Regions from separate parts of the Desemzia sp. FAM 23989 genome, predicted to be linked through region 2. Evidence: predicted binding sites of a transcription regulator. Region 2 holds the regulator's gene; each other region holds the start of a gene.
What was found. The regulator NrdR, encoded in region 2, represses ribonucleotide reductase genes. The targets are predictions, from matches to a motif close to ACACNATATATNGTGT.
Positions count from the first base shown of each region.

Region 1 (8,220 bases), on a different contig from region 2:
ATCATATATTTTCCAACGCCCACAATGATTTGATGCATATTAATACCTAAAGCTGTCGCAGGAGCTGCTTTTGCAAGACGAGTTTGCTCCTGTGCGATTTCTTTCAGCGTCAATCCATGGCCGCCATATTCTTTAGGCACAAAGGCTTTGTAATATCCCGCTGCCTTTAAGGCTTCGTAATCTTCATAGGGAAAACTATTTTCTTGATCGTATTTTGGTGCACGATTGTGAATCTCCTCTAATAAATCCTCGCTCAAAAACATGCTTTTTCCTCCTTGAATCCATTTATTTATATAACTAAAGATAATTCAAAACAAGTCGCCACTGCAAGCATACAAATGAAATAGGAAGGCTTTGAGGCGTATTATGGCTATTATTCTTTCAAATAAGTAGAAGAATCTCTTTTTTAAATACAATGATGTTTTTTTCAGAAATCTCTGGAGAAAACAAAAAAACCACTTGCTGCATGAGCAAGTGGTTAAAAGGAGTAGTACCTGATACTTTGGAGGAGTATAAGGTAAAAATGAAAATATAAAAAGTTGGTTGTTATTGGTATGAGTTAATAATACTCAACAATTGTGAAGAAATTATGCCTAAACTGTACATTTTTTTCTAATTGTATCTGGATAGGTTTGTCATAAAGAATAAACAAACAGCAAAAAAGGTGTATAATAGAAGAGTTACTGAAGTTTTGCTCGATAAATACAGGAACAATTAAATGAATAGAGTGGGTGATTGACGAATGAGCAAAATAGAAATAACCGTCAAAGATCTCTTATTGATCAAGGAAACGGATGATTCCCTCCTAAGAGTTTTTGGAGCTGGAATTACAACAGGATTGATGCTTTTTATTGGCTATTTCTCAGGCAACATGCAAATTGGAACTTTTGGGGCACTAGGTGCATTTGCCTTTTTGTATTACTTACCGATTCCAACAAAATTTTTAATGAGGCGAATTTCTAAAGTAGGAATTTGTATCATACTAGGATTCTTTTTGGGAGCTGTATCGACTTTTGTACCGTGGACGATTCCTATAACCATTAGTGTCATCAGTTTATTTGGTTTTATTATTTTTAGGATATTAAATGCACCGAAACCAGGAGCTTTTTTTGTCATTATGGTTAGTTCTATGGCAACAGGAACGTCATTAGACTTTATAGGAATCTTAAACGCTACCTCATATGTTGTATTTGGAGTGATAGCAGCTGTTCTTGTCGCTTCTGCAGTAGGAATAATGCATCGCAGATTAATTGGGGACATTGAGCCGTACAAATCCATTCCTTTTAGAGAAAAGCTTGATTATGCACTTAAAAATGATTCAAAATTATTGCTTTCTTCTATCCATCATGCAGGGATTATCTTTTTTGCGACTTATATCGGGATGTCTTTAGGATTAGGAAACCCTTATTGGGTCACGATTTCTTGTGCAGCAGTTCTGCAAGGAAGAGAATTGATCATTATTTTCCATCGGAACGTTCAAAGAATCATTGGAGGAATTATCGGATTACTATTAGGGATTATCTTATTTTCTCTAGATTTGAGTGTGCTTTCGACCATCATTATTATCACTGTTCTAAATATTTTTGTAGAATATTGTATGGTTCGGAATTACGGACTTGCTAATTTCTTTACCAATCCGCTATCTTTGTTGTTAGCTAGCTTGTCGAGTGGAGCTTTTGTAAATGACTTGGTCATTTATCGATTTGCAGGTTTGGTGTTAGGAAGTTTTATCGCGTTTATCGGAGCAGCTATTATTGCGCTGGCGATTATGCTGTATAAAGGCCAATTAAAAATACCAGAAAGACACCATAAACCATAAAAAATAAAGTAAATTTACATTGTAAATAGTGTGTGAGCTGAGAAGCTTATGCATTATTTTTTTAGCGAAAAAGCAGATAAAGCATATGGAATCCGGTCAAGAAGTTCACTCTGAAATTATTTTTTACAAAGATATTTAGACAATAAAAAAGTAGAAACCAGGGGAGGTTTCTACTTTTAGGGATAAGTCTCTTTTCATTAGGGGGAGAAAAGAGTCTGAAAATTTTTAGGTTTACTTAAACGACTAAAAATAGTATAACAATTTCCCAAAAACTTTTCATGAAAAATAGGTGAAGTTTTTAGGGTAGTTTAATGAAAAATTACTTATTTAGTAAGCGATTTAATCTAATGCAGCTACAATCGCTTTGTTGAAAGCGGGCAAATCATCTGGTGTACGACTGGAAATCATACCACTATCATCTGTCACAACTTCTGCATCAATAAAGTCAGCTCCAGCATTTTTTAAATCGATCGCTACTTGTTTAACGGAAGTCAATTTCTTACCTTTTACTACTTCAGCATTGATCAACAATTGAGGTCCATGACAGATAGAAAAAATAGGTTTTTGATCGTTTGCAAAAGCTTTGACAAATGCAAGGAAGCGATCATCTTTACGAAGCTGATCTGGAGAAAAACCGCCTGGAATATATAAAGCATCAAAATCTTCTGGTTTCACATCGTCAATTCCTTTGTCGATAGTAACAGAAGCTTCACCTTTTTTACCGTCAACTGTTTCACCAGCTTCAAATCCAATTGTAACTACTTCGTGGCCAGCTTCAGTTAATGCTTCATTTGGAGAAGTAAACTCAACATCTTCGAATAATTTGGTAATGACTGTTGCTACTTTTTTTCCCATAATAATCTCCTTCACTGTTGTTTTTTTGATTCTAAATTAAGTGTAACGAAATTAGAAAAGAGCATCAAGTAATAGGGCTTTTACAAAAAAATTCTCACAACATAGAACTTAGTTTCAAATGTAGAATGCTAAATGGTATGATAAGGAAGAAAAGATATTGGAATGGAGTGAGTGATTTGATTAAATTAAATATTGCTTTGATTGCCCATGATAAAAAGAAAGACGACATTGTGAAATTGAGTATCGCTTACCAAGAAATCTTAAAAAATCATACTCTTTATGCTACTGGAACGACCGGTGAAAGGATCATTGAAGCCACAGGATTGCCTATTCATCGTTTTAAATCAGGCCCATTAGGTGGAGATCAACAGATTGGTGCTTTCATCTCAGATAACAAAATGGATATGGTGATTTTTATACGTGATCCCTTGACTTCACAACCGCATGAACCGGATATTTCTGCTTTGTTGCGTTTGAGTGATGTCTATGAGATTCCTTTAGCAACAAACCTTGGGACAGCTGAAATGTTGTTGCGTGGGTTGGATGCTGGTTTCTTGAATTGGAGAGAAATTGCTAAAAAAAGAGAACGAGATTTAATCGATATTTAATCAAATGAAAAATCCCCATGGAACAATTGTCCATGGGGATTTTTCAATTTGATATTACAAACCACATTTCAATTGAGCATTACAGTTGGTACATGTGTTGCATCCACCAATATCTTCAACCGTACCTTGGCGGCAAATAGGACAAGTATCTCCAATTTCGTTACCAACAGTACTTTCTTCAACATTCGTAAATGTTTTGGTTTCCACTGTAGTTTCTTGAGGAGCTCCTATAGATGCGTCCTCTTCCCAATTATTTTCTTCCGCTTTAAGAGTCAATACTTGAGTATCGCGGCTGCCGTCAACGTAAACTGTACCGCCTTTAGCACCTCCGTTGTAAAGACGTTCATAAATTCCTTGAACTTGTTCTACGCTGTAACCACGTGGCGCATTTACCGTTTTAGAGATAGAGCTGTCTACCCATCGTTGGATTGTTGTTTGCACATCTACGTGAGCTTCAGGAGCTAATTCCATGGCTGAAACAAAGAATTCAGGAAGAGCATCTGCATTTGCTTCAGGATGCTTGTCCAAATATTCTTGAACGATATCCGCTTTGACTTCAATAAACTTGCCTAAACGTCCACTTCTATAGTAAGAGAAAGAGAAGTACGGTTCTAATCCAGTAGAGACACCGACCATCGTTCCTGTAGAACCTGTTGGCGCAACCGTCAATAAATGAGAATTACGAATACCATGTTTCAAGACGCCTTCACGAATGTGCTCCGGCATTTCTTTCATGTAGCCAGTGTTGATAAAGTTTTCTCTCAATTGAGCTGTTTCTTCATCAGTAGCTCCGATTAAGAATGGGAAACTGCCGCGTTCTTTAGCTAGTTCAATGGAAGCTTCATACGCGGAAACTGCAATCGTTTGGAAGACTTCGTCGACTAATTGATTGCCAGATTCAGAACCATAAGTCTCACCAGCATAAATCAATAAATCGGCTAATCCCATAACACCAAGACCAACTCGGCGTTCGCCAAGAGCTTGTTTTTCGTTTTCTTCTAAGAAGTAAGGAGTCGCATCAATAACGTTGTCTTGCATTCTAACGCCCGTTTTAACGGTTTGAGTCAATTTGTTAAAGTCTACAGATTGCGTATCTTTATTGACCATTTGTGCCAAATTAACGGCTGCTAAGTTGCAAACTGAAAAAGGAGCTAAAGGTTGTTCGCCACAAGGATTTGTAGCCACCACTTTTTGGCCGTATGCAGTAGCATTGGTTTTTTGGTTGGCATTGTCGATAAAGAAAACACCAGGTTCTGCAGAATAAGTCGCACAAATGTTGATCAATTTCCATAATTCGCGTGCACGAATAGAACGATAGACACGTATGCCATGGCCTTGAGCTTCCCACTCACGAACATCACCGCAGTCTGCCCAATGAGCATTGTAATAGTCCATTTCTTCAGGGCTGTAATTTTCAACATCAGGGAATTTCAATTGATATTCTTCGTCGTTTTCGACAGCCTGCATAAAATCATCTGTTAAGCACAGCGAAATATTGGCACCTGTTAAGAAATCTGGATTGTGAACAGAGTAAGTACCACCTGTGTGCAATTTATCTTCTGCTTCTTTGATAATAGAAACGTCAAATCCACCAGTTCCAGGCATGTTTTTGTAATTAAGGACTCCTTGATACAACGCTTTTTCTTTTTCACTGAAAGGAGTAAAGTTCAATTTTTCTTGAGCCAGCTGTTTGATTTGCTCGTCTTCTGTTTGCTCAATTAAGAAACGAAGAATACGAGGGTTTTGCATTTTGGAAATAATAAACTCAAGCACATCTGGATGCCAGTCAGCCAGCATGATCATTTGAGCACCTCGACGGCTGCCACCTTGTTCTACTAAATGGGTCAATTTAGCAATGTCGTCTAACCAAGAGATGGAACCAGAAGATTTCCCGTTTACTCCACGTGCTAATGTATTGCGAGGACGTAAAGTCGAACCATTTGTTCCCACACCGCCACCACGACTCATAATTTCCATGACTTGTTTCCGGTGATCAGAAATCCCTTCACGAGAGTCTTCTACAAAAGGCATCACGTAACAGTTAAAGTAAGTAACTTCTGTTTGAGAACCTGCACCATACAAGACACGACCGGCTGGAACAAAATTCAACGATTTCAATTCTGCGTAAAAGTCTTCGAAAGCAGCAGCTTGTTGAGAACCAGCTTCAACCTCTGATAATCCGCTGGCGTTTCGTTTTGCGATTTGTTCGTAATAGATTTCTAATGGCTTTTCAATGGTGTCGATACTACGAACGATTTCACCTGTTTCGCGTTCATGAGCATCTTCTAGATTACTTCTATATTCTTCTTCGACAAGAACCGTCACTTGATTTTTTTGATGATTCAGTTCGGTGATGAATCCAGTGCCGCGAGCAGGATATTTTGGATCTTCTTTAATGGTTAAGACCACTAAATCTCCCGTAGAGAGAGTCATTTTTGAGGTGTCTTTAAACGAATAGCGGTCGAGCATCACTAAACGAGAGACCCCCTCAAAAGTTAGACTCATCTCTTCAGTGATAGGGTGGACTTGAGGAAATCCTTTGATGTCCCCATTTAATTGTTTGATATTTAAAGTTGCGTTCGATGATATATTCATTGCCATAACCAACACTCCAATCTTTAGTCAATATTCGCACAAAAAAACACAATATATAGTGTTTCGAAAATAGTTTATACGCTATATATTGTAATACTTAGTTTATTATATATCAAACAAAATATGTTTTTAAGTCTTTATTTCTAACAGAAAATGTGCTTGTCTTTTGAAAAATCACATGAAAGCAAGAGTATCTAAGGAATATATCCAAATAAAAAAACTCAGAATTTTTTCTGAGTTTTTTTATAAGAATCGAATGACAAAACTGTCTATTATTCAGTTAAAAAGTCGAGTGCGTAATTCACATGCAGTTCCGTTGCGATAGCCAAACCGCGTTCATCGATATCGAAATTTTCGTGGTGGTGACCATACCAAGTATCTGGATCATCTGGGTTACGTGTTCCCACAAAAGCATACACGCCTTGAGCGACTGCTAAATAATCGGCAAAATCGTCAGCGCCCATACTTTTTGGTGAATCAGTAATGATATTTTCAACACCAACAATGCCAGCAGCTACTCGTTCAGCGCGTTTAGCTGCAATTGGGTCGTTGATAAGAGGAGCGGCAGCATCGTAGTTTTCAAATTCAATCGTCGTCCGATGAGCTTTGGCTACCTCACGAGCTACACGTTCCACAGCCTCCAAGACAAACTGGCGTGTTTCGTGGCTAAATGTGCGAACGGTTCCTTCTAAACTGGCTTCATTGGCGACAATATTGTACCGCGTGCCTGCGTTTAACACACCGACAGCAACAACTGCTTGATCCAATGGGTCTACTTCGCGTGCGACGATACTTTGCAATTCAACTGTGATAGCAGCTGCAGCTAGTAAAGCATCTTTTCCTAAATGTGGTTTGCCTACATGACTGCTTTTTCCATGCACTTTGATTTTAAAAATATCACATGATGCATTAGAAGCACCAGAAGTAATGTCGATTTTTCCAATAGGAGTGCCCGAAGAAACATGGATGCCAAATACTTGATCCACACCGTCTACAAAACCGCCTTTGACAAATTGACGAGCACCAGCACCGATTTCTTCAGCTTGCTGAAAAGCTAGTTTGATTGTTCCTTTGAAGTCTGCTTCATGATTTTTAAGAATTTTGGCGGCACCGAGTAGAGCAGAGGCGTGACCATCATGACCGCATGCATGATGTAAACCTGGTTTTAATGATTTATAAGGTTTGTCTTTAGCATCATCTAACTCCAATGCATCAATGTCCGCCCGCAAAAGTATGGTTTTACCTGGGCCTTTACCACCAGTGATCGTTCCAATAGCTCCAGTTTCACCGACAGACTCATGGGGTATACCTAATTTGTCGAGTTCTTCTTTAATACGTTTGATTGTTTCAAATTCTTTTAAGCTCGGTTCAGGATGTTGGTGGAAAAAACGTCTTAAAGCAATCACCTCATCGGCACCTTGTAAAATTTCTTCTTTGATTGTTGTTTGTGTGAGTGTTGTCGTCATGAATGATTTCCTCCTTAGAATGTTGGTGTTGCTGTTTTTTTGGTTTCTGATCTGAAACGAGCTGCGCAAGGCAGACTCTCTACGATTTCACTTTCCCTTTTAGTTGGGAAAAGCACCCAATTAAAAGGGAAAGGTGAACTCTACGAGAGTCTAAACGCCTTGCTCCGCTCTCTGTTTTAAACGAGTTGCGAAAAGCTGCCTATGCGACTATAAGCTAATCCCAACTGTCAGGTAAAAAACACCTGCCTGTTGGGATTTTCTTATAGTCGATAGGCAAAACGCTTTTCTTCGCTCTCTGTTTTAGTCCCAAGCTGGTACTGAGGAGCCTTTTGAGGATTCTGCGATTATTTCTTTAGTGTCTTCTGCTTGATAAGCTTCTACGACTTTTTGGTACAATTCGTTTTCTGTATCTTCGGCACGTGCTACGATGATGTTGATGTAGGGTTCAGAGTTGTCATCGACTGGTTCTAGGAAGATAGCGTCTTCTACAGGGACGAAACCTGCATCAACTGCCATACCGCTGTTAATGATGGAAACAGCTACGTCCGGAAGAGAGCGGGCTGTTTGAGCAGCATCTAGTTCTTGGATCTCAAGGTTTAAAGGGTTATCTGTAATATCGTTCACTGTAGGTGTTGTTTCAGCTGCAGGATCGACTGTTATCAGACCAGTTGTTTGCAATAGCAATAATGCACGACCGCCATTTGTAACGTCATTCGGAATAGCCACAATATCATTTTCTTTTATTTCTTCAATAGAAGTAAGGTTTTGAGAATAAATACCAAGTGGAGCGATCACGGTATTTCCAATAGCCGTTAAATCAGTGCCACTGTCCTCGTTGTAAGAATCTAAGAAGATTTGATGTTGGAAAGAGTTCAAG
Region 1 covers NZ_JBGQQT010000009.1:60,945-69,164, forward strand. The annotation lists gene ACEN36_RS06995 (acyl-CoA dehydrogenase family protein) at 1-263, opposite strand, end outside; gene ACEN36_RS07000 (FUSC family protein) at 743-1,819, shown strand; gene ACEN36_RS07005 (type 1 glutamine amidotransferase domain-containing protein) at 2,159-2,674, opposite strand; gene mgsA (methylglyoxal synthase) at 2,851-3,282, shown strand; gene ACEN36_RS07015 (vitamin B12-dependent ribonucleotide reductase) at 3,337-5,883, opposite strand; gene ACEN36_RS07020 (amidohydrolase) at 6,150-7,343, opposite strand; gene ACEN36_RS07025 (MetQ/NlpA family ABC transporter substrate-binding protein) at 7,644-8,220, opposite strand, start outside.
Region 1: ACEN36_RS07015 (vitamin B12-dependent ribonucleotide reductase) is a predicted target of NrdR. The motif match lies at 5,924-5,939, and genes of this name have one in related genera.

Region 2 (8,220 bases):
ACGTTGTTCAATCGTCGCCGTTATTTGGCAGACATTAATTCACGCAACTTTAACTTGCGTTCATTTGCCGAGAGAACAGCTATTAATACGCCTATTCAAGGTAGTGCTGCAGATATTCTGAAAGTAGCGATGATTAAAATTGCTCAAGCGTTAAAAGAATCTGATCTGAAAGCGACGATGTTATTGCAAGTGCATGATGAGTTGATTTTTGAAGCACCAGAAGAAGAAATCCCGGCTTTGCAGAAAATGGTGGAAGATGTAATGGAGCATGCCGTCGATTTGAGCGTGCCGTTGAAAGTAGACAGCAACTTCGGCCAAAGCTGGTACGAAGCGAAGTAAAGTGTTGGAATGGAGGAAATAAAGTTTGCCGGAATTACCAGAAGTTGAAACTGTCCGCAAAGGTCTTGAGGCGACAGTAAATCAGGTGACGATTCAAAATGTCTCTGTGTATTGGGATAGGATTATTGCGGGAGCGATATCGAGTGCAGCTTTTAAAGAATTATTATTGGGGGAAACCTTGCGGAAATTTAGGCGCAGAGGAAAATTTTTGTTGCTGGATTTTGATCACTATACCTTGATTTCACATTTGCGCATGGAAGGGAAATATGAAGTGGTTCCTTCTGAAGATGAATTAAAAAAACATACACATGTCGTTTTTCATCTGACAGACGGCAGAGATATTCGGTACTTGGACGTTCGTAAGTTTGGACGGATGGAACTGGTCTCTCTGGGAGAGGAAGAAACGGTTGCTGGAATTCAGCGATTGGGGCCCGAGCCTTTTACAGAGGTGTTTTTGCTAGAACCGTTTCAATCTAAGTTAAGCCGCGTTAAAAAAGCCATAAAACCAGCATTGTTGGATCAAGGATTGGTAACGGGATTAGGAAATATTTATGTAGATGAAGCTTTATTTAAAGCTAAGATACACCCCATAAGACCCGGCAATTCTTTGAAGCCGGCAGAAGTTAAAAAGCTGCATCAAGCCATTATCCAAGTGTTGGGGAATGCCATCAAAGCGGGAGGAACTACGATACGATCTTACCTTAACGCATTAGGGGAAGCCGGGCAATTTCAACAAAAACTAACCGTTTATGGACGTACAGGACAACCGTGTATCAATTGTGGAAGACCGATTCAAAAAATGAAAGTTGCTCAACGGGGCACGCATTACTGTGCACACTGTCAAAAATGGACTGAAAAAAATGTCTTGCCTGTAGTATCGGATGAAGTCAAGAGCGAGAGCTAAGGATGGGGGGACTCAAATGTCTTTTGTTTTAGGTCTGACCGGCAGTATTGCTACTGGAAAGTCAACTGTAAGCAATGTTTTTAAACAAGCTGGCGTACCTGTAGTAGATGCTGATGTCGGTGCCCGCGAAGTAGTAAAGCCAGGAACAGAAGGGTTAAAACGGATAGAAGCTGCATTTGGGAAAGAGGTCGTAATGACCAGCGGGAATTTAGACCGCAAAGCATTGGGAAAAATTGTCTTTCAAAACAAAGCGGAATTAAAAAAATTAAATCATATACTGGGTGATTTGATAGCTGTCTGGATTCAGACTGAAAAAGAAAAGTACATTGATCAAGGAGCTCCACTAATAGTGTTGGATATTCCTTTACTATTTGAGAGTGGATATGATCAGGATGTAGAAAAAGTAATGGTGGTAGCCACTACACCCAGTATACAATTGGAGAGGCTGATGCAGCGAGATCAAATTGATGTCAAAGCTGCTCAACAAAAGATAGCTGCTCAACAATCCATTACTGAAAAAATCATGAAAGCCGATTTTGTGATCGATAACAACGGCTCCAAAGAAAACACTCAACACCAAGTGTTGTATTGGCTTGATAAGCAAGATCTTCGTAAATAACCTGGATGCAACAACACGCTAACGAAATCATCAGAATTTATCTGATTTCGTTAGCTTTTTTCAGTTCTTGTAAAAAGGGTTTGGAAAAGGAAAACCTGTTCTGATAAGGAATAAGCTGTTTTTTAGAATTCCTATCTGTGTTATAATAGGCTATATAACAAAGTACAATAGGATGATTATACAAAAAAATACTTTTAAAAAAAGGATGATGAACAGTGCAATGCCCTCGCTGTCAACACAATGGAACTAGGGTCATCGACAGCCGTCCAGCAGATGAAGGACGAGCTATTCGTCGTAGAAGAGAATGCGAATCGTGTCGATACCGTTTTACAACATTTGAAAGAATTGAACGTGTTCCACTATTAGTAGTGAAAAAGAATGGCGATCGCGAAGAATTTAACCGTGAAAAGATCCTTAGGGGTGTAATCCGGTCCTGTGAGAAGAGACCTGTTCCGATGGATCAAATGGAAAAAATTGTGAATGAAATTGAAAATGATATCCGTAGTTTAGGAGAAAATGAAGTGTCTTCAACGGTTATTGGAGAACACGTGATGGAAAAATTAGCAGAGGTCGATGATGTAGCGTATATTCGCTTTGCTAGTGTGTACCGTCAGTTTAAAGACATTGGAGTTTTTATGGAAGAAATGAAAGAATTGGAACGGAAGAAAACCGAAAAGAAATAAGTGATACGAAAGGAGTAGCCAAGTATGTCGTATCCTTGGAAAAACCTGAGTCCTAAAGATGGATTTATGGTCAAACAGAGTGCATTGCTTTCGGATATCGACCAACAGATTCTGACCTTTTTGTATCAACCTTTAATTGGTTCTGCAGCCTACAGTTTATATATGACGTTGTGGACAGAAACAGAGAAAGATACATTTTGGAGTGAAGGGATTCTTCACGCAGAATTGTTGTCGTTATTGAATCTCGGAATGCCAGAAGTGTATCAAGCCAGAATTCGACTGGAAGCTATCGGCTTATTGAAAACTTTTGTCCAAACCGAGCCCGAAAAGCTGTATGTCTATGAACTCCAAAAACCTCAAACGAGTAAAGCTTTTTTTGAAGAAGATTTATTTAGTTTATTGTTATTGGAGCGAGTGGGTGAACGAAAATTCAAGCAATTGCGCAATCGATTTTCAGTCCAGCCCATAAATAAAGATCAATATGCTGAAATTACGAAGTCTTTTTTGGATGTCTATCATATGAATACAGATCAGTTGAAACAACATGAGACCTTATTCAAATCCTCTCGTTCACTGATTGGGGATGCAGCGGAATCTGCAGTCACTTTGAATGCTGACACATTTGATTGGAACTTCTTTTACAATGGATTAAATCAGCACTATGTAAATCGTTCGGCGATTACAGCGGATATTCGTGAAACGATTCTGACGTTGCACCATATGTATGCTATTAATGAATTGTCGATGCAGCATTATATTTTGGAAGCATCAGATATGGATACAGGCGTTATTGATGCACGCAAATTGAAGAAAAATATTGTTGATGATTTCCACCGCGAAAATAAAGAGAAAATACAGTTGCAGGATGTTGTGCAACAAGAACTAGAAGTCACTACGGCCACTCAATCACAAAGGGAACAAGATTTGAAACACCAAGGTTTTTCAGACTCTGATATTCTAGTGATCGAAGCCAGCAAGCAGTATTCTCCGGCTGAATTTATGAACGATATCAAAGAACAGAAAAATGGGTACATCTCTAAACCAGAAGAATGGACATTGGAAGACATTGTAAAAAAATCTCATTTATCGAATCCGGTGATCAATATCTTGATCCATTACATTTTGGTCGTCCAAGGAAAAGTCGTTTTTGAAAAGGGACTGGCTTATACGATATCGAATGATTGGGCTCAAAATGAGATCAAAACACCAGAAGCTGCTTTGAAGAAAGTACGTGACCTGTACCAAGAAAACGCAGAGAAATACCAAAAGAATCAAGACCGGAAGCAAAATACTTCGGCTGCGCGGTCAAATAATAACTATTCACGGAATAAAAACGTTGTTCGCAAAGAGAAGCTGCCAGATTGGGCAAAAGAAGGGTACCAAACACCTAAAGAAACTTCGATTAGTCCAGAAGCGGAAAAACAACTTCAAGAAAGACTGGCACGTATTCAGAATATGCAAAAAGAAGGTGAGTAATCATGGATGATGTAGGAAAAAGCCTGACAAAAATCATCAAAGAGAGAAAATGGAACGAAGAGTTCAACAACTTGATGCAAGACGTTATGAATGATACAGATGTCGTACAGTTTATCCAAGAGCACAATGAGGAACTGGATCGAGCAGCTATCGAAAAAAGCGCAGCTAAATTGTACGAATTTGTCAATGAAAAGAAAAAATACCAGAATAATAAAGACAATCAATTGGCTCCTGGATATCAACCCAAATTGATTATGAATCACCACTATATTGATGTGACTTATGTGCCAACATCTGAATTAGTGGCAAAACAAAGGGAGAAAAGTATTAAGAATTTGATTCATTCGATGGATATGCCAAAAGGTATTCGTGAAGCAACACTCAAGGAGTTTCAAACTACGAATGAACGACTTCAAGCAAAGATAGAAGCTTTTGATTTTGTGGAAGCATATCTGAATGAACCGAAGAAGTTTCACCGAGGGCTATATTTACAAGGTTCATTCGGTGTAGGAAAGACCTATTTACTTGGTGCGATTGCCCATGAACTAGCAAAAAGCGGCTATTCATCTACCTTAATGCATTTCCCTTCTTTTGCGGTAGAAATGAAACAATCCATAGGTCAAAATACGACAGGTGAAAAAATCGAAGCCGTTAAGCGGGCGCCTATCTTAATGTTGGATGATATCGGAGCAGACTCCATGTCCAGCTGGATTCGAGATGATGTTTTAGGGGTTATTTTGCAATATCGAATGCAAGAACAGCTGCCGACTTTCTTTTCTTCCAATCTTGATATGAAACAGTTGGAAGAACATTTGACGTTCACTCAACGTGGGGAAGATGAGCCGTTGAAAGCTCAGCGAATTATGGAACGTATCCGTTTCTTAGCGAAAGAAATTACCATGCAAGGTGTCAATAGACGCCAACAACAATATGAAGAATAAAATGTTGAAAAAACTTGCACCAAAACGATAAACGTGTTTTAATAGTTATGATATAAAAATCTTTGAGAAAGACACCAATAGAAGCGGCACGTTTTAAAGAGAGGGAAAGATTGCTGAGAATTTCCTAAAATGGACTTGTATTGACCACTTTCGAGAGCAGATGCGAACGCATAAATAATGAGTGAGTAGCATCTTGCCGTTTAGCTAACGTTATAGAGCCCAGAGAGCACAGATTAGTTGTGTGCTGAACTTGGGTGGAACCACGTAATTTGACGTCCCATTTATGATCCTTTTTCGATCATAAATGGGGCTTTTTGTTTTTTTTGATATTTTTAATGTACTTAAATTTATTTATTGGAGGAATTATCATGTCAGACAGTATTAAAGTAACATTCCCTGATGGAGCAGTAAAAGAGTTTGAATCAGGTGTAACAACAGAAGAAATCGCGGCAAGTATCAGCAAGAGTCTTTCTAAAAAAGGCTTAGCTGGGAAATTCAATGGGGAGTTAGTAGACTACAAACGTCCTTTGGAAGTAAATGGAAATATTGAGATCGTGACACCAGATCACGAAGATGCATTACAAATTTTGCGTCACTCAACAGCTCATTTGATGGCAAACGCATTGCGTCGCTTATACCCAGATATTAAATTTGGTGTGGGTCCAGCTATTTCTACAGGTTTTTATTATGATACAGATACGGAACAAGCCATCACAGAAGAAGATTTGCCAAAAATCGAAGCTGAAATGATGAAAATCGTGAAAGAAAACAACCCAATCGTGCGCAAACAAGTTTCACGCGAAGAAGCTTTGGACTTGTTTAAAGATGATCCTTATAAAGTAGAATTGATTACAGCACTTCCTGAAGATGATGTGATTACAGTTTATGACCAAGGCGATTTTGTTGACTTGTGTCGCGGAGTTCATGTTCCTTCAACTGGTCGTATTCAAGTCTTTAAATTATTGTCACTTGCGGGAGCCTATTGGAGAGGAAACTCTGATAATAAAATGATGCAACGGATTTACGGAACAGCATTCATTGATAAAAAAGATTTGAAAGAATTTTTACAAATGCGCGAAGAAGCGAAACAACGTGACCACCGTAAATTAGGGAAAGAATTAGACTTGTTTATGATTTCCCCAGAAGTTGGATCAGGACTTCCTTTCTGGTTGCCAAAAGGTGCGACCATCCGTCGTACGATTGAACGCTACATCACTGACCGTGAGATCAGCTTAGGCTATCAACACGTTTACACACCTATTATGGCTGATGTGAATTTGTACAAAACTTCAGGGCACTGGGATCACTACCATGAAGACATGTTCCCGCCAATGGACATGGGTGATGGAGAAATGCTTGTCTTGCGTCCAATGAACTGTCCACACCACATGATGGTATACAAAAATGATATTCATAGTTACCGTGAGTTACCGATCCGTATTGCTGAACTTGGTCAAATGCACCGCTATGAAAAGAGTGGAGCTTTATCAGGATTGCAACGTGTACGTGAAATGACATTGAATGATGGACATACATTTGTACGTCCTGATCAAATCCAAGACGAATTCAAACGCACTTTAGAATTGATGTTGGCTGTATATGATGACTTTGAGATCACTGATTTCCGTTTCCGGTTAAGTTACCGTGATCCTAATAATACAGATAAATATTTTGATGATGATGAGATGTGGAACAGAGCTCAAACAATGCTTAAAGCCGCTATGGATGATATGGAACTGGATTACTTCGAAGCAGAAGGAGAAGCAGCATTTTACGGTCCTAAATTAGATGTTTTAGTAAAAACAGCTATCGGAATCGAAGAAACTCTTTCAACGATCCAATTAGACTTCTTGCTTCCAGAACGTTTTGACTTAACTTATGTTGGGGAAGATGGCGAAAATAACCACCGTCCAGTTGTTATCCACCGTGGAATCGTATCTACAATGGAACGTTTTGTTGCTTACTTGATTGAAGAATACAAAGGAGCTTTTCCGACATGGTTAGCGCCAGTACAAGCAACAATTATTCCTGTAAACTTAGACTTGCATACAGGATATGCTTCTGAAATCAAAGAACGTATGCAACAATTAGGCATGAGAGTAGAGTTGGATGATCGCAACGAAAAAATGGGTTACAAGATCCGTGCGTCACAAACACAAAAAATCCCTTACCAAATCGTTGTAGGAGATAATGAAGTAAAAGACGAATCTGTAACTATTCGCAGATACGGAAATAAAGAAACTCATGTTCAAAGTCTGGAAGCTTTCTTACAAATGGTAAATGATGAAATCAAAACATTTGGGAAACATACAAAATAAGTTATATAGATAGAAAATGGAAAAAGAAGTTCTTGGAGTTTTTTCAAGAACTTCTTTTTCCATTTTTCGATTCTACAACATTTGACGTTGGTAAGTAAAAACTACTGTCTTTTTAAATAGAATCTTTTAGAAACTCATTCTTAGAAATTCCTGGAGGGATATGGGACTGCTTAGGTTATTCTTTATCAAGGCGAATTTACTCTTGATGTTTAAACCTCTTTCTTCATCAAGGCGAATTTACTCTTGATGTTCAAACCCATTTCTTCATCAAGGCGAGTTTTACTCTTGATGTTCATACCTTATTCTTCATCAAGGCGAATTTACTCTTGATGTTCAAACCTCATTCTTCATCAAGGCGAATTTACCCTTGATGTTTAAACCTCATTCTTCATCAAGGTGAGCTTACTCTTGATGTTCAAACCTCATTCTTCATCAAGGCGAGTTTACTCTTGATGTTCAAACCGCATTCTTCATCAAGGCGAATTTACCCTTGATGTTTAAACCTCATTCTTCATCAAGCTCAGCTTACCCTTGATGTTCAAACCGCATTCTTCATCAAGACAGTTTTACTCTTGATGTTTAAACCTCATTCTTCATCAAGGCGAATTTACCCTTGATGTTTAAACCTCATTCTTCATCAAGGCGAATTTACCCTTGATGTTTAAACCTCATTCTTCATCAAGGCAGTTTTATCCTTGATGTTCAAACCTCATTCTTCATCAAGGCAAGTTTACTCTTGATGTTCAAACCGCATTCTTCATCAAGGCAGTTTTACTCTTGATGTTTAAACCTCATTCTTCATCAAGGTGAGTTTAACTTTGATGTTCAAACCGCATTCTTCATCAAGGCAGTTTTACCCTTGATGTTCAAACCTCATTCTTCATCAAGGCAAGTTTACTCTTGATGTTCAAATCCTATCTTCACTTCACTATACTTTGCC
Region 2 covers NZ_JBGQQT010000001.1:75,519-83,738, forward strand. The annotation lists gene polA (DNA polymerase I) at 1-339, shown strand, start outside; gene mutM (DNA-formamidopyrimidine glycosylase) at 365-1,243, shown strand; gene coaE (dephospho-CoA kinase) at 1,260-1,862, shown strand; gene nrdR (transcriptional regulator NrdR) at 2,078-2,545, shown strand; gene ACEN36_RS00340 (replication initiation and membrane attachment family protein) at 2,570-4,021, shown strand; gene dnaI (primosomal protein DnaI) at 4,024-4,962, shown strand; gene thrS (threonine--tRNA ligase) at 5,331-7,280, shown strand.

Region 3 (8,220 bases), on a different contig from region 2:
CGTTGGTTACGGCTTCCACGGAAGGCTTTCGTTAAATCTTTCTCAGCTAAGATAAAAGGACCATCTACTAAGACATCCACATAATGGAGTAAAGCTAACTTATCCGCAGACTCCTGTTGCAGATTCTCCCATGTGTAACCTGTCCACGACCAGATATCTTTTGTTCGGCCGAATTCTTGTCGTACACGCTCACATAATTGCAGCAATACTGGCGTATTCAAGAACGGCTCCCCGCCTAACAAAGTTAACCCTTGGACATAAGCCTGTCCTAGATCAGCAATAATTTGATCTTCTAATTGTTGTGTGTATTCTACTCCGTATGAAAAATCTTGAGCGATTTTATTGTAACAGCCCGGGCAGTTGAACAAGCATCCGCTGACGTAAACACTGCATCGAATACCTTCTCCATCCACAAAATTAAAGGGTTTGTAGTCCGCTATTTTTTTCTGGGTCCACTTTTCAGACAGCCAAGCTTTAGGTTTTGGCTGCTGTGGAATTCTAGGCGCCATTTTATCGTCCTCCTCCACTCATTATGCTTTTAAACAAGATAAGTGCGTTCATCTGTAATGTGTTTCTTACGTGCCGCGATTTCTTCATGACGTCCATGGACCATTGGGCGTTGTTGCGGATTCCCTAAATACCCGCAAGTCCGTTTTACCACATCACAAGTCATTGGGTCTGTATTGAAGCACGCTGGGCACTGGAAACCTTTAGCGGTTGGTTCAAATTCGCCATTGTACCCACATTTGTAACAATGATCGATAGGAGTATTCGTACCTAGATAACCTATTCGGTCGTACGCAAAATCCCATACGGCTTCCAGAGCTTTTGGATTCTGACGCAGTACTGGATACTCGCAATAATGGATAAAGCCGCCGGAACAATACTGCGGATAGACTTTTTCAAACTCGATTTTTTCAAATGGAGTCGGTTGTTTGCGCACATCGTAATGAAAACTATTGGTGTAATATTCTTTATCAGTAATACAAGCGATTTCTCCAAATTTCTGTTTGTCCAATCGGCAAAAACGATCTGTTAAACTTTCAGAAGGCGTAGAATAAACACTAAAGTGATAATCGTATTCAGCAGCCCAAACGTCAGCATTTTGCTTCATTTGACGCACTATCTCTACAGTAAATTCTTTAGCTTCTTTGTTGGTTTCCCAATTTGGACCATAGAAAACCGTCGCGACTTCATATAACCCGATGTATCCGATCGAAACCGTGCAGCGTCTGTGTTTAAAGACTTCATCCACTGCGTCTTCATCACTTAAGCGCGTGCCAAATGCACCATATTTGTACAAAATAGGCGCATTTTCTGGTGTCGCTTCTTTTACTCGACCAATGCGATAAACTAAAGCATCTTTCACGACCTGCATACGCTCGCTGAACACATTCCAGAATTTCGCTTTGTCTCCATTCGATTCAAGAGCAATGCGCGGCAGATTTAACGTTACCACGCCTAAATTCATACGCCCGGAATTTACTTCATTTCCATTTTCATCTTGCCAGCCTTGTAAAAAAGAACGGCACCCCATTGGAGCTTTAAAACTGCCTGTCAATTCAACGATTTTATCGTAGCTAAGAACATCCGGATACATCCGCTTAGTGCTGCATTCAACTGCTAATGCCTTCACATCATAATTAGGGTCTTGCGCCTCTAAATTCACTCCACGACGTAATGTAAAGACCAGTTTTGGAAAAATAGCGGTTCTTTTTTCTTTTCCCAACCCTTCAATACGCACTTGTAGAATCGCCTTTTGAATCTCTCGTTCAAATTCATTCGTTCCTAGTCCAAATCCCAGTGTTGTAAAAGGAGTTTGTCCGTTAGACGAATAAAGGGTATTGATTTCATACTCTAAGCTTTGCATAGCATCATAAATATCTTTTTTGGTTTTAGCAAATGCATATTTGTGTTTTCTTTCTTTTCCATCGATCCAATATTCTGCATCTGCTATATGCTTTTGGTAATTCTTTTCCGCATAAGGCGCCAACAATTCATCTACCCGATCGGCGCTGCATCCGCCATACTGACTAGAAGCAACATTGGCAATGATTTGTGCCATTTGGGCTGTAGCCGTATTGATCGATTTTGGTGATTCCACCTCTGCATTCCCAACTTTAAAACCGTTTTCAAACATGTTTTTAAAATCGATCAAACAACAGTTTGTCATTGGTGAGTAAGGTTGATAATCCAAATCGTGAAAATGGATATTTCCTTTTAAGTGGGCATTTGCTACATGCTTAGGCAGCATTTGCAATCCGATTGCTTTGGCTACACTTCCTGCTGTCAAATCACGTTGAGTATTGAACACTTTACTGTCTTTATTCGCATTTTCATTGATAACGGTCTCGTCTCGTGAAAGCAGCTTCTTGATCGACTGATTGACATCTGTGGACTGTTGTCGCTCAATATCCCGCATACTCCGGTAATGGATGTAAGCTTCGGCCATCTTAGTTTCCCCAGCTTCCACTAAACAGTGTTCCACAATGCTTTGTATTTCATAAATTTTGATGTCTTCTTTGAAGCGATGAGCTATTTCGTGGTCGATTTGCAAAGCTAAAGTGTAAATTTTAGTCATGCGGAACTCATCTACCAGATTTTCTACTTGTAATGAACACTTCATCAAAGCATTCATTATTTTATCGAGGTCATACGGTATCATCCGATCATCTCGTTTGATCACATTCAGCATCTCATTTTTCGTCGTAACAACTAATGGACTCATCATTTTTTACCCCACTCACTATTAATTAGTTCATTTATTAACATATTTCCAAACCCACTAAACACTATATGTAGTATTCACACTCAATAAAATAATCTATATATGGATAACCATATTATAAACATCACAAATAAAAATAGCAATAACATTTCACCGATTTTAAGTTAAATTCCCTCTGTCTTGTATCTATCTTGTCTTCATTCATTTTGAACAAATTGTTACTATTGAATATGAGAAAAAGCACAATACTATCGCTTTCTAAATATTAGTATGCTAAAATTATGCAGATAAAGTGAGACTTCATTTAGTGGTGCAATTTACTCCGCTGAATGTTAGTTGAACTAATCGGGCTTTTACTGGTTGTGGAGTTCTACTTTAAATTTCTGTTGCGCGATCAACAAAAAATTGGAAGCCGGAGACATACAACTAGTTGACCTGCGACAATATAAAGAATAGAGGGAATAAATTAATGATCACTGTATCGGACGTAAGTTTGCAATTTCCTGATCGTAAATTATTTGATGAAGTGAATTTAAAATTCACTCCTGGGAATTGTTATGGCTTGATTGGAGCAAATGGTGCTGGAAAATCAACCTTTTTAAAAATTTTATCTGGTGAAATCCAACCATCTACCGGGAATATTTCTATGGCTGCAGATGAACGTATGGCAACCTTAAAACAAAACCATTATGATTATGAAGACCAAACGGTTTTAGACACTGTTATTATGGGCCACAAACGCTTGTATGACATTATGCAAGAAAAAAATGCTATTTATATGAAACCTGATTTTTCTGACGAAGACGGCATCAAAGTTGCCGAACTTGAAGGAGAATTTGCAGATTTAAATGGTTGGGAAGCTGAACCTGAAGCAGCTACATTACTACAAGGGTTAGGCATTCAAGAAGACTTGCATTACCTAAAAATGAGTGAATTATCTGGTGGACAAAAAGTGAAAGTCTTATTAGCTCAAGCTTTATTTGGCAAACCAGATGTTCTATTATTGGATGAGCCTACCAATGGATTGGATAAAAAGTCTATCGAATGGTTGGAAGAGTTCTTAATCAATTTTCAAAATACGGTCATCGTTGTTTCTCATGACCGCCACTTCTTGAATAAAGTCTGTACACATATGTGTGACGTAGACTTTGGTAAAATTAAATTGTACGTTGGAAACTATGACTTCTGGTTGGAGTCTAGTCAACTAGCTGCTAAATTGCAAGCTGACCAAAACGCGAAAAAAGAAGAAAAAGTAAAAGAACTACAAGACTTTATTGCTCGATTCAGTGCAAATGCTTCTAAATCGAAACAAGCAACTTCTCGTAAGAAAACACTGGAAAAAATTACTTTGGATGATATCCAACCTTCTACTCGCCGTTACCCATTTGTCGGCTTCGAACCTGAACGCGAAATTGGAAATGACTTATTGCGTGTGGAAAACATTTCTAAATCTATCGATGGCAAACAAATTTTGAGCAACATCAGCTTTAGTTTGAACAAAGATGACAAAGTAGCCTTCACAGGAGAAAGCGATATTGCTATCACAACTCTCTTCAAAATCATTATGGGTGAAATGGAACCTGATTCAGGTACGATCAAATGGGGAGTTACCACTTCTCAATCTTATTTACCAAAAGACAATTCAGCTGAATTTGCAAATGGCAAGTTAACGATCGTTGACTGGTTGCGTCAGTATGCTTCTAAAGAAGAAAGTGACAATACATTCTTACGCAGCTTCTTAGGACGTATGTTGTTCTCTGGTGAAGAAGTACTGAAAGAAGTCTCTGTCCTTTCAGGGGGAGAAAAAGTTCGTTGTATGTTGTCTAAAATGATGTTAAGTAAAGCCAACGTATTGGTAATGGATGACCCTACTAATCACTTGGACTTAGAATCTATTACAGCATTGAACAATGGCTTGATCGCTTTCAAAGGTTCATTACTATTTAGTTCACATGACCACCAATTTATCCAAACAATCGCGAACCGCATTATTGAAGTGACACCAAACGGAGTTGTTGACCGTGCGGAAACCACTTATGATGAATTCTTGGACAATGAAACAGTTCAAAAACAAATCGCAGAACTTTACGCAAAATAATCTAGACTAATTATTGAGAATTAGGACAAAAAACCTCTCACTAAAATGCACTCCCGTTACTGAAAAATTATTCAGTAGCGGGAGTGCTTTTTCTGTTTATCTATCTATAAAAGTAGATTACTGATCAAGTGAGCTTCACATAAATTCCCACTTGACTAATAAAACTGTCAAACAGAAAGTTACGGTACTAGTAAGGTGCTCAACTACCATACCGTGCTTTCAAACAGAAAGATACGGTACTAGTAAGATGTTCAACTACCATATAGTGCTTTAAAACAGTGAGATAGGGTACTAAACAGGTGTTCAACTACCATATAGTGCTTTCAAACAGTGAAATATGGTACTAATAAGGTGCTCAACTACCCTATCGTGCTTTCAAACAGTGAGATAGGGTACTAAACAGGTGTTCAACTACCATATAGTGCTTTCAAACAGTGAAATATGGTACTAAGAGGGAGTTCAATTATCATAGAGTACTGGTTTGCTGATCAAGCGAGCTTCACATAAATTCCCACTTGACTAATAAGGGGCTTTTTCTTCTGAGATAGACCTTATTCGTCTTCTCAATCAAGCCTATTTGTTCAAGATAAAGATGCCGAAGAGCCCGTCCAGAATTTTTCTGGACGGGCTCTTCGGCAAATACAGCGATTAAAGTCCTCATGACTCTATTCCTATGCAAATTGCGCATGGCAGCTCACAAGCCATACTCCATGATTTTATTTTTTTGCTTTAAAAACTTTTAATTGTTTTCCTTTGATCGTTCTGGTCTTCATTGCTTCAATCACAAGTTGTCCTTTACCATTCAAGATCTCCACATAAGTCGAGCCTTCTTGGATCGTAATGATCCCGATATCTTCTGCATTGATTCCAGGGATTTTGGCGATCGTTCCAACAAAATCGACAGCACGCAGTTTTTTCTTTTTACCGCCATTGAAATAAACTTTAGTAATGTTTTTGTTCAGTTCTTTTTCACGCGGACGTTTCAAAGGTGGACGTGTAGCGATTTTTTCATCGAATGCGCGTTGATGACGTTGTACTAATCGAGCATTTGGCATTGGAATTTCTTCAAATGTTTGATGGGTATATTCCTTAACTTCTCTCCACCAGCTCATTTGTTTTGGAGTTACCATTGTTAACGCCAATCCACTTTTTCCAGCGCGGCCAGTACGACCAGTACGGTGGACAAAACTTTCTTTCTCCACAGGAACGTCGTAGTTGATGACATGAGTCACGTTATCCACATCGATCCCTCTAGCAGCTACATCGGTCGCTACTAAATAACGGAAACGACCTTCTTTAAAATCTTTCATCACATCAAATCGGTCATCTTGATACATTCCACCGTGAAGCTTATCAATCGGCAATCCTGCCTTGCTCAGGAAACTGTGTACCTCGTTTACAGCTGCTTGCGTATTACAGAAAATCATGCAGTTATCCGGATTTTCAACCGTCAACAAGTTCAGAAGCTGACGTTCTTTCTCTTCTTCTTGCACTTTCACAAATGACTGGTGAATGTTCGGTTTGCTGCCTTCTGCTGTTTCAATTTGAATAGATGCTTTTTCTTCACGCATGTAGAAACCGGCTAGTCGCGCCACTTCTTCTGGCATAGTGGCCGAGAATAGTAATGTTTGGCGTTCTTTCGGTACAAATTCAATAATCGATTCTACTTGTTCAATGAACCCCATATTCAACATTTCATCTGCTTCATCCAACACTAGGTAACGAACTTTTTCCAAGCTCAAGGTTCCCTTTTGCAAATGATCCAGTAATCTCCCTGGAGTACCGACTACAATATGATTTTTTTGTTTCAATTCTAATTGTTGTTTTTTAAAAGAGGATTTTCCAAATACTGCCGCGACTTTAACACGTTTAAATCGTCCAATATTGGTTAAATCTTCTTTTACTTGTGTCGCAAGTTCTCTTGTAGGAGTTAAAACTAAAGCTTGAGGTTTATTTTCTGCCCATTCTACCTTTTCTACTAATGGTACTCCATAACTGACGGTTTTCCCACTGCCCGTTTGAGCTTCAACAATAATGTCTTCTCCTTGTAATGCAACAGGGATGACTCTTTCTTGGACTGCTGTTGGGTGGTAATAACGAAGATCTGTTACGGCCTCTACTATTTCAGAGCTGATTGCAAAATCTTTAAAACTAGTTTCTTTATTCATGTTAGCCTCTTTCGTTCTTTTTTTTACAGTATAACAGGATTTCGCTTAGATGTATAAGGATTCTGAGAGTTATCTTCTACTCCGTGACTTTTCGGACACAATTCAATCATTTGGGTTCGCTTCCAAATTTTGTTACTATTGTAAATGAACATAAGCTAAATAAAGGAGGAATTCGTACAATGGTCAAAAAAGTAATAGGTGGATATATCTCTGTAGAAGAAACTGCTGCTGAAATAGAACATTTATTAACCGATGGGTACACCTCATCAGACATTATTGTCGTAACCAACAGCGCAAATAAAGGCGCTTTAGAATCTCTTACTATAGCAAATGTAGATCCGGTAGCAGACAAAAAAGGAGTAGAAAAAGGGCACCCGAAATTATTCAATTACGGTGATGAAAACAACCCGCTTGGTGCATATGATTTAGATGCTGATACAACCGAACGGTACAATAAAACTATCAAAAATGGCGGTTACGTTATTTTATCTGAACAAAGAGCAGGTACGAATGGAAAAGGTACAGACTTAAACCGTTCGCCGATCAAATCAAAAGACGATCCTACGCTTTCAAACATTGGTGAAGTATCTGAAGCGTATAGAGGAAAGCCTGCTGATACGAATGAAGATCCTTCACTAGATAATATTCCAGCAAAAACTTCTAACAAGGAACAAACCACTAATGAGCAAAGTATTCCATTTTCACCAGGAACTCCTAGAGATCCGAGTGAATCTTAATAAATGCCAAAAAAGCCAGAGAACATTTGTCCTCTGGCTTTTTTGCCGTTCTTGTTTAATCAAAGCTGATAGGCTAAACGCCTTTTTTTACTTTCTGCGCTACTTCAATAACGATATGGATGCCGTTTGGATCATCTAAGGCAATCGTATTGGCTGCTTCATCTAATGTGTAAGCATAAGCTTTTTCATCCAAGGCTTCTTTTACTTTAGCAAAATCTTCGACAGAGTCCAATTCGATAGTGTAGTAGTCCATTCCTCTTGTTCCTTCAGGTGCTGCAGGGATATTTGTACCTGCCCAGACATTAGAACCGATTTGGTGGTGGTACAATCCGGCGGCGAAGAATTTCGCTTGCGAACCGAAGTTGTATTTCAAATCAAATCCTAATAGATCTTGGTAAAAGTCTTCTGTTTTTTGCAAATCTGAAACAAATAAGTGAACGTGTCCCATATAAGTTCCAGCCGGCATACCTTTGAAAGCTTCTTTAGCTT
Region 3 covers NZ_JBGQQT010000005.1:1,704-9,923, reverse strand. The annotation lists gene nrdG (anaerobic ribonucleoside-triphosphate reductase activating protein) at 1-509, opposite strand, end outside; gene nrdD (anaerobic ribonucleoside-triphosphate reductase) at 539-2,731, opposite strand; gene ACEN36_RS04270 (ABC-F family ATP-binding cassette domain-containing protein) at 3,198-4,826, shown strand; gene ACEN36_RS04265 (DEAD/DEAH box helicase) at 5,543-6,994, opposite strand; gene ACEN36_RS04260 (hypothetical protein) at 7,174-7,731, shown strand; gene ACEN36_RS04255 (VOC family protein) at 7,805-8,220, opposite strand, start outside.
Region 3: nrdD (anaerobic ribonucleoside-triphosphate reductase) is a predicted target of NrdR. The motif match lies at 2,790-2,805, and genes of this name have one in related genera.